4 regions of the Paenibacillus sp. JT22N1 genome follow, and region 2 is predicted to be linked to each of the others. Evidence: riboswitches for the same ligand, from Rfam matches in the RefSeq annotation. Region 2 holds a riboswitch; each other region holds the start of a gene.

Region 1 (3,118 bases), on a different contig from region 2:
ACGACCATTTTTTCTTAGCCATAACGGGTTCACCTCTGTTCAGTTTCTCCCTATTATTGTACACTTCTACTCGTGCAAATGATACGGTACCGTCGCCACAACGATATCTTTATCTGCTTGCAGCTTCGAACGAATACGTGCAGCAGACTGGTTATGGAGCAGTCGATGCCACCATTTTTTCGGCATAAATTGCGGTAAAATGACCATAATGTTTTGTTTTTCCGAAACATGCGCGTCAATTCTCTCAATAAATTCAGCCAGCGGCTTCAGTATCGTCCGATAACGTGATTTAAAAATAACCAATCGAACGCCCGGATCCCACTTCTCCCACTTCTCCTGCATCAATTCTTCATCTTCATCTGAGAACGATACGTAGAAAGCAATAACGTTTGGCGACAACGATTTCGCATAGTTCAAGGACTGTGCCACAACCCGATGAATACCCGCCACAGGGACAATAATCAAAGGCTCCTTCGTGCAAACCCGATCAATCGTTATATCAATACGTAATTGTTTCGCTACATCATCGTAGTGATGACTAATTTTCGTAATTAACCAAAGCAGCAACGGGGTTATAATAATAACAATCCATGCACCTTCGGTAAATTTAGTTATAGAAAATATGAGTAAAACAGCAAGAGAAACGATCCCGCCTAAACCATTGATGAGCAGCTTTCCGATCCAACCTTTTACTCGCTCTCTCAACCATTTACGAACCAAGCCGCCTTGCGCAAGTGTAAAAGATAAAAACACGCCTATCGCATATAGAGGAATGAGTGCATCGGTCTTACCTTTGAATCCAATCAAAAGAATACTGGCAAGCACACCAAGTGTGATAATACCATAGTGAAACGAAAGTCGGTCTCCTCGGAATGAGAACATACGCGGGAAGTTTTTATCCTGTGCCATGATGGATGCTAAGATTGGAAACCCGTTGAAGCTAGTATTAGCAGCCAAAACCAGAATGAGCATGGTACCAATTTGAGTTGCGTAATACATCGTCCCACGACCAAATGCCTGCTCTGTCACCATCGATAATACGGATGTATGACCATTAGGATCAGGTACAATTCCGTAACCCAAAGCCAACAGCGTTACGCCTCCAAACACGATAGCCAAAAGTGTCCCTAAGGATACTAACGTACGCTTCGCGTTTTTCACAGATGGTGAGCGGAAATGCGGCACGGCATCGGAGATGGCCTCGATCCCTGTCACAGCTGAACACCCGGAGGAAAATGCTTTTAAAAGGACGAATAACGTTAATGAACTCGTCATTGAACTCGGAGCAAACGCTATGGGATGCGTATTAATAGATCCCGTCAGCATATCGTATGTGCCTTTGCCCACTAGCAGTAAAATACAAAGAATAAAAAAGTACGTTGGAATAGCGAAAATCGTACCTGATTCCGAAGTTCCTCGCAAATTAAGCCAAACCATGATCCACACGAGAACTAAAGTAATCGGAACAATATACGGCACCGCCGATGGAAAAGCTGACGTAATCGCTTGCACGCCGGCAGAGATCGAAACAGCAACGGTAAGTGTATAGTCAATAAGCAGCGAAACCCCAGTCAGCCTTCCCCACACCATACCTAGATTTTCTTTGGAAACCATATAGGCTCCGCCACCTTGCGGGTAGGCCTCAATCACTTGTCTATAGCTCAAAACTAGCAGCATAATCAGAGCAATAATGGATATCGCAATGGGCAAAGAGAACGCAAAAGCGGCAATCCCAACGGTCGCGAGTTCCAAAAGAATCTGCTCAGTCCCATAGGAAACCGATGATAAGGCATCCGAGGATAGGATCGGCAGCCCCTTCCAAACCGGCAATTTTTCCGATTCCATTTCGCTAGATTTAAGCGGTTTTCCAAACATAATTTTTTTCAATGAGTCGCTTGTCATTCGTGATAGTTCCTCCAATTAAACCTAATATCTGACGTAAACTTGCGTTTTAGGACGCAAAAAAACACAAGGATAGACCTTGTGTTTATACACATGTTCTCCTTCCCACGGTCGCTTACGAGGTTAGCTGTCGGGTTCGGGCCGCGAGAATCTGCCCTAAATGGTGCCAAACGTAAGCACCTTTACTCACCCCATGAAACTTGTGGTTCCCCCGCTTTTCTAATAAGAAAATTAAGCGAAATATTCAACTGTAACGTACGAGTTGAATACTACTCTCTTCTTGCGGCATAGTAAAGGATTGAAAAAACTTAAAAATATAACTCCAACCTCTACATTCACTCAATAATTCGCTTACAATCATACGATTCATTGATTTGCTTCCATTCTCTTATTCCATCGTGGTTTTTTAAACATTTCTTAATGAGTTGAGTAATTAATGAAGCAAAGTAAAGGAAATTATTGGATTTTGATGATAACTCCTATGCAAACGAGGATCTGTGTAATGGACCCATCAGCTGAGAACAAGCTAGTCATTCTCAAATGGACAACAAAATAGACGGCTTACGCCGTCCTTGGTTGAAAGTGTTTATACAGGTTGATGCAATTGTTGTACACAGTACAACTTGCCTCTCTAATTCTCCAATTTATTTGAATCATCCTTTTTGTCTGAACCAAGAATCACATAAGCAACGCTAAATAAAACGGTTATGCCAAAAATCTGAAGCCATGCCTTTACCGCATTTATTTTCACATTATAACTTATACTCGAATACACACCCTGTGATGGTTGAAAGGAAACATCCAACCTGGATACCCAGATCGATTGATAACCTTGTTTTTCAGGAAAAGGAAACGGGCTATTCGATAATAGGTAATAATCAACAGGAACGGCAAGAAAGCAAAAAATGATGATAACGATAGCATAAACAGCCAGAAGCTTCTTACGGCGAGAGGTAATCTCCAAATTTACATCTTCTTTCATTTTGGATTTTTAAAGCTCTTCAACGACAATACCTTGGGCGAACTGGTCACTTAGGGATGACTCCATAATTAGTACCTGGTACTAACCCACCCAAGTATAATCCATAATTTGGAAAACATCAATGTAAATCGTAACTACCACAGCAGTCCCTTTTCCTAGTCTTGGTACAAGGAATAAATTTCCGTTTTCCAAGGAAACCTACTCTCAGGTGATATAACATGAATCTGACAGAAA
Region 2 (3,118 bases):
TTTCGACCATAAGTGTGTCAGAAGGATCAAACAAATGGAATCGGAAGCCAAGATCGGTCTTTTGTATCAATCCAAATTGCTTGATCCTACCGCATACGCGCGCAGTTTTGATGTGGAGGTGTACTCGCTGCATCCTTACTTTCAAATGTTGGATGCCGAGGATATGCTAAAGGCGACAGAGAGCGGGCTTTATGTCTACCCTTATACGGCAAATGAAGTAAATGATCTGCTGCATCTAACTAGGCTTGGGGTTTCGGGTATTATTACGGACTTCCCTGGAAGATTAAAAGATTTGTTGCAAACGCAGGATTCCAAGTGAAAAATTTCTATGCGAAAAGCCCCGGTTTCCGGGGCTTTACCTTTCATTTTATCTTAGGAATGGGGACATGAAATGAGTCTTCTTGTTTTGGAGAAACTAGGGATGGCGCTGTTATTAGGTCTGTTGATCGGGATTGACCGTCAACTCAAGCATAAACCATTGGGTATGAAAACAAGTATGGTGATTTCGGTGGCGAGCTGCTTAATCACTATTGTATCGATAGGAGCTGTTCAAAAGTACTCCATCCCTGGATATACGAATATGGATCCTATGAGGCTAGCGGCTCAAATCATTAGCGGGGTAGGCTTTATTGGGGCTGGCGTTATTTTAAGACGAGGTAATGAAATTATTTCGGGACTTACGACCGCGGCATTGGTATGGGCGGCTTCCGCTCTTGGTATCGCAACGGGAGCAGGATTTTATCAAGAAGCGACTATAGCTGTTATTCTTATTATTTTCGCAATCAATCTGTTTCCGATCTTTATCAAGCTGCTTGGCCCACAAAAGCTGAGGGAGAAGGACTTGGCGATCAATATTATATTCAGTCCTGAAGGGGACATGTCCACGCTTATCGATCAAATCAGCGCAGAATACATGAAGGTGAAGCATATCAAAATCAAGGACTTGAACGAGAACCAACAAATTCAGTTGGTCATTTCCACGGCAGACAAACATCGTACGACAACGGTTTACACCAAAATCAAGAAGATCAAATATGTACTCGCTGCCGAAGTTGAAACGATAAGCAATTAATACGAGAGACTATACCATGGAAACTATTACCACTATACAATACTTGAAACTAATAGACTAACTATGCTAGTCTAAAATAGACAAAAAATGCCGAATCTCGGAGCAGCAAAAGCTCTGGTACGGGGGACTTCTTTACTTGGGGTGAATGAATGCTCAGCTGTTTAATAAACTGAGCGCGCTAGGGAAACCTCTTCCCGAACCCGTCAACTAACCTCGGAGGCTTCAAGGAGGAACAATTTTTGAAACTTTTTACCAAAAGCTTTATTTGTTCATGCGCACTTGTTTGTGCGGCAGTATCTCTGTTTTCAGCTCCCTCGGTTCAAGCCGCATCATCTACATCCACTGTGAAAGTCCAGGTCAACGATGAGTTGATTCAGTTCCCAGAAGTACAGCCATTTATTGACAACGCAGGAACGCTGCAAGTTCCTCTGCGAGTACTCTCTGAGAAATTGGGTTATCAAGTAGGCTGGGCGAAGCAAGAAAGCGACATCGTGGTCACGTTGAAGAACAAGCAGCAGACGATTCAACTGACAACCGACGAGAAGCAAGCGATTGTGAACAGCAAGAAGATTAGTCTGGAAAGCAGTCCAACGCTTTATCAAGGTAATACGTATGTACCCTTTCGTTTCATCACTGAAACATTCGGTTCTCCGATTGAGTGGAATGAAGCGAATCGTATCGCGATTGTGAATGTCGATGGCAAGTCGCACAAACCAGCCTGGATTGCACCGCCACCAGCACCAGCTCCAAAGGTAGCAGCGGTAGCTAAACCATCCGTGTCTGCTCAAATCGTGCAAACAGCAAATACGTTCATGGGGACGCCATACGTTTGGGGAGGCACAACACCCAGTGGGTTTGATTGCTCCGGATTTGTGCGCTATCTGTACGAAGCTAAAGGTATTGATCTACCCAGAACTTCAGTCCAAATGTACGATGAAGCAGGAACCAGGGTTATGGACTTGAAGGCTGGAGATCTTGTGTTTTTTGCTTCAGGCAGTGTAAATCATGTTGGTATTTATCTGGGAAATGATCAATTCATTTCGTCGACAACGTCTAGAGGCGTAAGGATAGATAGTCTCGCCAGTTCATACTGGGGATCTAGATATGTGGGAGCCAAAAGAGTTCTGTAAATAAGCCATGTGATGAAAAAGGATTAAATCATCGAACATTTGTTTTCTATGAATCTTTCGAATGAAAGCATAGAAGGCAGATGTTCTTTTTTTACGCGAAATATTGCGATTTTTATCGAAATTTTATGGTTTTTAGCCTATAATGAAGAAATGTTTGGAAGAAAGCAGGTGACACGAACGCATGCAATTAAGTGTCTGGAAAAGTTGGTTTTATAAAAAAAGACATTCGAATAATGCAAATAGCATGTATATCGTGGAAAAAGGTCCTGCCATACCAGAAGAGATTCGGGGAGTCATTGATCGATTTTTTCTTACGTATAATCATTTCAAAGGGGCAAGAAGTCTACAGACGGATACGTTTATAAAAGAAGTCTTTTACGCAACGAAACAGGATGCGAAGGATCAAAGGACAATTGAAGAGATGGAAGCCTATATTCAGCAGAAAAATGTGCATCGCTTGCGATTGAAATCCTTTGTTGTTGATGAGTATCTTAGTATCGGCGAGAAGGTTTGCATGATTGGTGTGACAAGGGAATTCAGTAATAATCAGAGAAATCGCGTACTTTATTTTCTAATAAAAGAGGATCAGTCTTGGCGCTTTCATCATATTGCTAGGTCTCACCATGGGAAAGTTCTAGATAAGTTTCAAGTGAATGAGCAAACGGGGTTCGTGGTTGGAAATGAAAAAGCCGCTCTCCTCTTTCTGACACACTCCGCGTCTGCCGATGCATCCACCTTTATATTGGGTGATTATGTGCATGTGGAAGGTTATTTGGAAGTGGAGAAAGAGGTGAGCAGCCAACTGTATTACCGAATCGTACGAATGAATCGCGTGCACTAAAAGCGAAGTGAGACCCGATAAAGCTGTGGATCCCACTGGATCTGTCCGCCTAAGGATTCAATAATAGCTCGTAAG
Region 3 (3,118 bases), on a different contig from region 2:
GCCAGATCAGATCATCGCCGTATATGTGGCTTTCGAAAGAGACGCTGAGAAACAATTTGAGGAGAAATGGAACAAGTGGCAACCCGATATAAGGCTGGTGACGTTACATTCCCAGTATCGGAGCATTGTTCAACCACTGACGAAATTTATTGATACGGTCGAGCATAAGGCAGCTGAATCGAATTTTCGGGTAACGGTCCTAATCCCGCAGTTTATTCCTAAGAAAAGTTGGCAAAATATTCTCCATAACCAATCTAGCTTACTTATCCGAGCTTTTCTGCTTTATAGAAGGAACCTTATTGTAACAACAGTGCCGTACCATTTGAAAAAATAAATAGGGTGGCCTTACTTCACAGTAAGGCTGCTTTTTTTATACGTAAGCTCGACCTGATGCTCTTCATTCACCTGATTAATGAACGCATGAAGCTCTTCCTCTGTTTCACATACGGCTGAATGCTCCAACCAAATAAAGAACTTTTTCTTGTGCACGGCTGAAACATGCAGAGGGTATTTGTCCCGAGATTTTAAAATATACAACCCTGAGGAAACTTCATTCCAAGGTGATTTGAAAATCGTACGGATGGATAATCGAGTTCGATTCTCCCAATCCTGCTTTTTTTGTTTGATTCTTAAGGATTGATACATAGTCAGAATGATAGGAAGATTGGATATTTCGGTCCATTTTGAAAATCCTGCCTGGATGGCTTGTTGTGTGATTCCCGATTTTTCTTTGCAAAACCAATAACCAAGGATAATAGGTTGATTATTTTCTTCTAGCCATATGACACCAAACCACTGATAATCTAGAAGGATTGGATTTAACAAATGGGGGGCTATCCCTAAATAATAACGGGCAGATGTAGACATAAATCTTCTCCTTTTCGAAATTAGGATCTAAGTGGCCGTGTACGAATATGGCCTAATTGTAACGTTGAACCGTATAAAAAGGGGGTAAAGAATCAAGAGCAGCGTATAAAAATAGAATAAAAACGCAAGCAGGCTGCGCGGCTGTTTACGGCCGGATTCCGGCAGAGGTGGGATAGTTCATTAACTACAAAATAACAATAACGATAGAAAAGCGAAGCATTTCTATCGATAATGAACGTGTTGTCCGATTGGACGCGCTTTCTTTTGCCGGATATGCCCAGAAATACGGAATAGCGTCTCTCCACAGCGTTTTACAATAATTGCTAAGAGGCGTAGCATTCTTTTCAACAACTTCACAACAAGTTTCAAACGCTGAGTCCCCGCAAGGGGAGCGGGGGAACCAATCAGAAGCCGAATGTATGTAAATAACGGTTTCTCGGGGTGAATCCAAAGCAAGCACAGCTTGCCAAGGTAGGGCACTTCCAAGCCCGAATCCGACAGCTAACCTCGTAAGCGTATGGGAGAGAACCGCTTTCTATCGTGCCTTTCACAGCCCGTTTATTAACGCTGCAAGAAGCCCGAGAGTAGAGATTCTCTGCTCTTAGGCTTCTTTTTGTTGTTCAAAAATTTGAGGAGAGTGAATCTGTTATGTATCCAGAACCCCTGACACTATTAAAAGAAGAAGATGAATGTACCAAGGAATGTAAGATTACCCGTATAGAATGTTTTCGATTTGACTGTGAACTATCCGATAAGCTGCAGCCTGGACATGGCACTGATTGTCATTGCGGTTTACTCACGATTTCAACAAATCTCGGAAAATACGGTTTAGGGGAATTCGTGATTCCATGCGGCAACATGAAGGGGGATTTCGTTCAATGGGCTGCTGTTTTTCAGCGAATCAAAGGTCGTACCCTTACGGACGGTTTGCAGTATGTTCATCAGAAACAAGAGGCATGGGGAGAAGCTAGAACACATTTAATTGAAACGGTTTTATTGATCTATCTGAAAAGCTTAAGCACTCATCTGCGAGCAAAAAAGAACTTAGCTTCCTATGGGATCGCACTTATTTATTTGACCATTCTGGGGCGTATATCTCTTTCTGAGTTAATCAAATTTTTATGCTTTTTTTATACGGATACTATACATTCTTTACCCCCTTTTTATACGGTTCGGCGTTACAATATGTCAGGAAAGGGGGCGGTGATCGTCATGCAAAGTGATTGTTTGCTGATAGCTGCGCCGACCAAGGCAGGCGAGGACTTTATGAAACAGGTAAAGTTGGTTGGTTTACCTTTTATTGCATTAACCAACAACAAGATGGAGAAACTCAAGCTTGAGGGGCAGGGCGTGAAACAAATTATCCAAGTGAATACGTCGGAACCTGGCATATCCATCATTCCCGACTATCCGATTGGAAACGTCATTCTATTTGAAGAAAGTTTGCCCTTATGCTGCAGGTATATCCAGATATGCCGCGGCTTAACCTCTAGACCCATTTATGTCATTACGCAAAGCGTGAATCCCCGGTTGATTTACAAAGGATTGGGCGCTGATTATGTCATTTATTCTAAAAATGGTGATGCAAAGTTTTTGCTGCCATCTTTTAAAAATAAATAAATGATTGAGGTTTTGTCTGATTTCAAGGAGGTGTGTTATGTACAACGATGTAACGATTATCTTATTAATCGCAGTTTCGTTTTTAGGATTTTGGGGATTTTTAAAATTTTGTGAAAAAGCGTGAGCTCATGTACCGAAACGAGTGTTTTGACCAATCCTTTTAGGAGGCAAGCATATGATTGTTATTGGACTAATTGCATTTGCTATTATGGTGTATCTCGGTTTTGTTTTAGTAAAGCCAGAGAAATTTTAATTGTAGAATATGAACTTATGTAAGCAGGGGGAGAACCTACTATGGGTATGGGATTGTTACAGGTAGTCATCACACTGGGGATTATTATGCTTTTGGTGAAGCCTGTGGGTAGTTATTTGGTTAAAGTGTTTGGAAATGAAAAGAGTCGCCTTGATCGTGTTTTTGGTCCTTTTGAGCGTGCATCCTATCGTTTGATGGGTGTTAAAGAAGAGGAAGCGATGGGCTGGAAAAAGTATTTAGGAGCCGTATTATTACTCAATTTGGTCATGATGCTCTTGATTTATGCGGTGTTTCGACTTCAAAAATACCTGCCTCTAAATCCAGATAGCATCGGTAATATGCCTCCGGCTTTAGCTTTTAATACAGCTGTTTCTTTTA
Region 4 (3,118 bases), on a different contig from region 2:
CGTTTGCCCCAGAGTTCTGCCTTTTCTGAATCGCGTGCATTCCCATGATCACCGCGACAAGTTCGTAAGTATCCAAATTTTCGCATTGATTCTTCAGAAGAAAAGCGCCTGAAGAAAACCATCCGTTTACTTGTTCGAAACGGGCAACAAGCGCGCCGGATTCATCAGATATCTCATATTCTTTTGAAAATACTGGGGATATAATCTCGTAGTTACCCCGCCCTTTGGTTTCATATGTGAATTTTTTGGTGAAAAACGCAATTCTGCTTCTCAACACACCTAATTGTCCACCATCTGCACCCGTAACCTCCCATTTGCTTGAGAAGATCGGAAAACTTCCTTTGCACAACAGTTGGCCATTCTGCCCATACACCTCGATCGCAGATCCAAAAGAGCTTTTCAAATCAAGATGACCGACGGTTTCTTCCTGTTCACCTAGAATCTCAGTAACACCGGTATTAAAAAAATTATCCCGAAAATATAGATTCATTCACTCGCCTCCCTTTGATATTTATACGATGCAGAGGATGTAGAGTTACACATATTCCCAGTTATTTTCCAAATATCGTTCGGTCATTCCCTTTTGTGATCAATTGACTTCAATATGTTCGAGATGATTGTTCCCCATCCAAGACTGAGGATAGCATAGTGTTTTATTAGCAAAATAAAGCGCAGTTGCACGCCTTGCAACAAAAAAACCAGCAACAAAAAGTTGCTGGTTTTTCTTGAAATATTCTGCAGACATACGTTAGTGCGTTAATTGCTAATGAATTCCTGTACCCATTCGCCGTTAAAATAGGCAACACCAATTTGGGTGAAGTTGGGGCTAAGAATGTTTTGACGATGACCCGTGCTGTTCATCCAAGCTTCCATGACAGCTTCAGGCGTTTGTTGACCTTTTGCAATGTTTTCACCTGCGTATGAATAGCGAATGCCGTATGTGCTCATCATATCAAAAGGCGACCCATAAGTCGGCGAGGTATGATCGAAATAACCATTGTTGTACATATCCTTCGCTTTGTCCAAAGCCATGGCGGTAAGTGCGCTATTGCTGGTTAATGGACGCAATCCAGCCTTTGATCGTTCTTGGTTAACTAAGTTAACGACTTGGTTAGCAAAAGTTGTTTGAGATGGCGCAGTCGTAACTGGCGTTTTAGTACCAGCATTTGTGTTCGTGCTGCCAGGAATGTTGAGGCTCATACCAGACCAAATCACGTTCGGATTGGCAACTTGAGGGTTTGCCTTAATAAGCGAAGATAGGCTTATGCCATACTTCTGGGATATTAACCACATTGTATCATTACCTGATACCGTATGGGTTGCTGGTGCGGCCATTGCCGCACTCGAACCTACGAGAACGCTCAAACCTATTGCGCCGGTAACCACAAGCTTTTTGTAACGTTTCAAAATAAACCTCTCCTTTTGCGGCCTGCGAGGTTAGCTGTCGGATTCGGATCAAAGAGTAATCACCCGGCCGCTGACGCGGCTTCACCCCAAATAATGGGTCCCCCGTGCTTCACATGAAGCTTCGGCCTTCTGAGTTATTTGATCCATATGGATCTCACAAATTGTAACATGTGAAATCATAGAGAACATGACTCAAAATTTTCCAGAAATATTTTGCAAGCGGTATCAGCCGTCACTTCTTGACCAAAATATTAACTAAGAAAATATCTCAATTCCTTGAAATTCCGTTGAAAACCACATTCAATCCCAAATTCGTGGCCGATCGATTCCAGCCGTTCGCATATAATCTAGCAGTTGCCCGGTGTGAACGGATTCGTGGTATGCGATCCTCATTAACATATCTCCTAAAGTTCGAACATACCCTACGTCACTTCGATTAATTTTAATATTTGACAAATCCTCAGGGGTGAACGTTTTAACGGTATTCAAGAATTGTTCTCTGTACACTTGTGCGAATATCAGTTCATCTTCCACCGAAGAAAATTCCCGATTGTCAAAAGGAGAATCGTATGAAGATAGACTTCCTCTGTTCAGTATTGCAAGATGATAATAATGCTCGCCGTCCAATATGTGCCGGATCATTTCTTTAATGTTTAAGGCTTGTGCATCAGGCCTCCAATCCAGCATAGTTAGAGGAATAACGTTCCAAACTTTAATACTTCTACGTCGGACTTCTTCCAAGTTCAATATAACAAGATCTGTTCCGTTAATGATTAACACTCCTTTAAACTTCTCAATAATTCATGCCTAGTTGTTTTATAATTGTCTGTATTTCCTTACGAACAAATATACAGTACATTTGTTCGTATGTAAATAATCCCTCATTTAATTAGTCTGCCAGGCTTTATGATAGTGGCGTTCCTAAGCTTCGGTACAAGTAAGTGGTATAAGTTCCCGATAAGCAATCCTATAAATAAGTACATCAAACCTCCAAAAATGCCATAAATAACTGCACCCACGATCGCACTAAGGAAGCCAAAAATAACTTGATCCTTATATTTAGCTGGTGAAGTAGGCGGATCTGTTAGCATAAAAAGAGCAAAGAAAAGAGAAGCATTGATAAAAGGTGATCGAAGTGCGTCAGTGGCGTCTCCGACATCAATAATCCCCATAATAAATAATAAGATGAAATACGTTCCTAGAAATGAAAAAACTTGTGGGAATTTGTTCACCCGGTTCGTCACAATGTATCCGCCAATTAATAGAAACACGACTGTCCATGTGGGAAGATCCCCGAATGCGCCCCACCAGCTTTGTCCTGTTCGAAAGAATAGGATGGACAGAAGCAGTCCGAAAGCCGCTGGATTGAAGATTGGTTTTTTCTTATGAACAAGTAAATGTTTGGACAAAATAGCGATAATGGAAGTTGCAGCAACAATATACCATGAGGAAGTTGTGCTTAAGATTAAAGCAATGATTAACCCTGTTATCACTGCACCATCCGGCATCATTCGCTTCTTTTTGGCAATGCGGGAACAAAGGATATCCACGGCTGTAGAAATTCCGACGGCAATAATGCCATTATAAATGCCCGTGAAATCTAATGACCATATGGCGGCAATTATTAGAAAGGCAACCATGGAAACTACGACATATCCCTTTGGTGTTTTAATCCATTGGTTAGCTGTCATTATAATTACCCCCTACACTA

The links. Region 2 has a riboswitch for cyclic di-AMP ahead of AC58UU_RS33130 (C40 family peptidase). Riboswitches for the same ligand answer to the same signal wherever they lie in the genome.
Region 1: another riboswitch for cyclic di-AMP. It lies ahead of AC58UU_RS29255 (APC family permease); the one in region 2 lies ahead of AC58UU_RS33130 (C40 family peptidase).
Region 3: another riboswitch for cyclic di-AMP. It lies ahead of AC58UU_RS12350 (hypothetical protein); the one in region 2 lies ahead of AC58UU_RS33130 (C40 family peptidase).
Region 4: another riboswitch for cyclic di-AMP. It lies ahead of AC58UU_RS21640 (CAP domain-containing protein); the one in region 2 lies ahead of AC58UU_RS33130 (C40 family peptidase).

Annotation. Positions count from the first base shown of each region.
Region 1 covers NZ_JCAUAW010000018.1:28,011-31,128, reverse strand. Annotated here, with positions in the region: gene AC58UU_RS29260 (YqkE family protein) at 1-22, opposite strand, end outside; gene AC58UU_RS29255 (APC family permease) at 67-1,902, opposite strand; cyclic di-AMP (ydaO/yuaA leader) riboswitch at 2,000-2,150, opposite strand; gene AC58UU_RS29250 (hypothetical protein) at 2,534-2,884, opposite strand; gene AC58UU_RS29245 (spore germination protein) at 3,103-3,118, shown strand, end outside.
Region 2 covers NZ_JCAUAW010000024.1:78,956-82,073, reverse strand. Annotated here, with positions in the region: gene AC58UU_RS33140 (glycerophosphodiester phosphodiesterase) at 1-319, shown strand, start outside; gene AC58UU_RS33135 (MgtC/SapB family protein) at 392-1,072, shown strand; cyclic di-AMP (ydaO/yuaA leader) riboswitch at 1,151-1,309, shown strand; gene AC58UU_RS33130 (C40 family peptidase) at 1,312-2,202, shown strand; gene AC58UU_RS33125 (hypothetical protein) at 2,384-3,043, shown strand; gene AC58UU_RS33120 (stalk domain-containing protein) at 3,040-3,118, opposite strand, start outside.
Region 3 covers NZ_JCAUAW010000005.1:268,124-271,241, forward strand. Annotated here, with positions in the region: gene AC58UU_RS12340 (APC family permease) at 1-334, shown strand, start outside; gene AC58UU_RS12345 (hypothetical protein) at 346-867, opposite strand; cyclic di-AMP (ydaO/yuaA leader) riboswitch at 1,228-1,398, shown strand; gene AC58UU_RS12350 (hypothetical protein) at 1,516-2,487, shown strand; gene AC58UU_RS12355 (potassium-transporting ATPase subunit F) at 2,663-2,740, shown strand; gene kdpA (potassium-transporting ATPase subunit KdpA) at 2,788-3,118, shown strand, end outside.
Region 4 covers NZ_JCAUAW010000011.1:176,675-179,792, reverse strand. Annotated here, with positions in the region: gene AC58UU_RS21645 (LURP-one-related/scramblase family protein) at 1-490, opposite strand, end outside; gene AC58UU_RS21640 (CAP domain-containing protein) at 757-1,407, opposite strand; cyclic di-AMP (ydaO/yuaA leader) riboswitch at 1,412-1,544, opposite strand; gene AC58UU_RS21635 (DinB family protein) at 1,708-2,178, opposite strand; gene AC58UU_RS21630 (RnfABCDGE type electron transport complex subunit D) at 2,289-3,098, opposite strand; gene AC58UU_RS21625 (FAD:protein FMN transferase) at 3,088-3,118, opposite strand, start outside.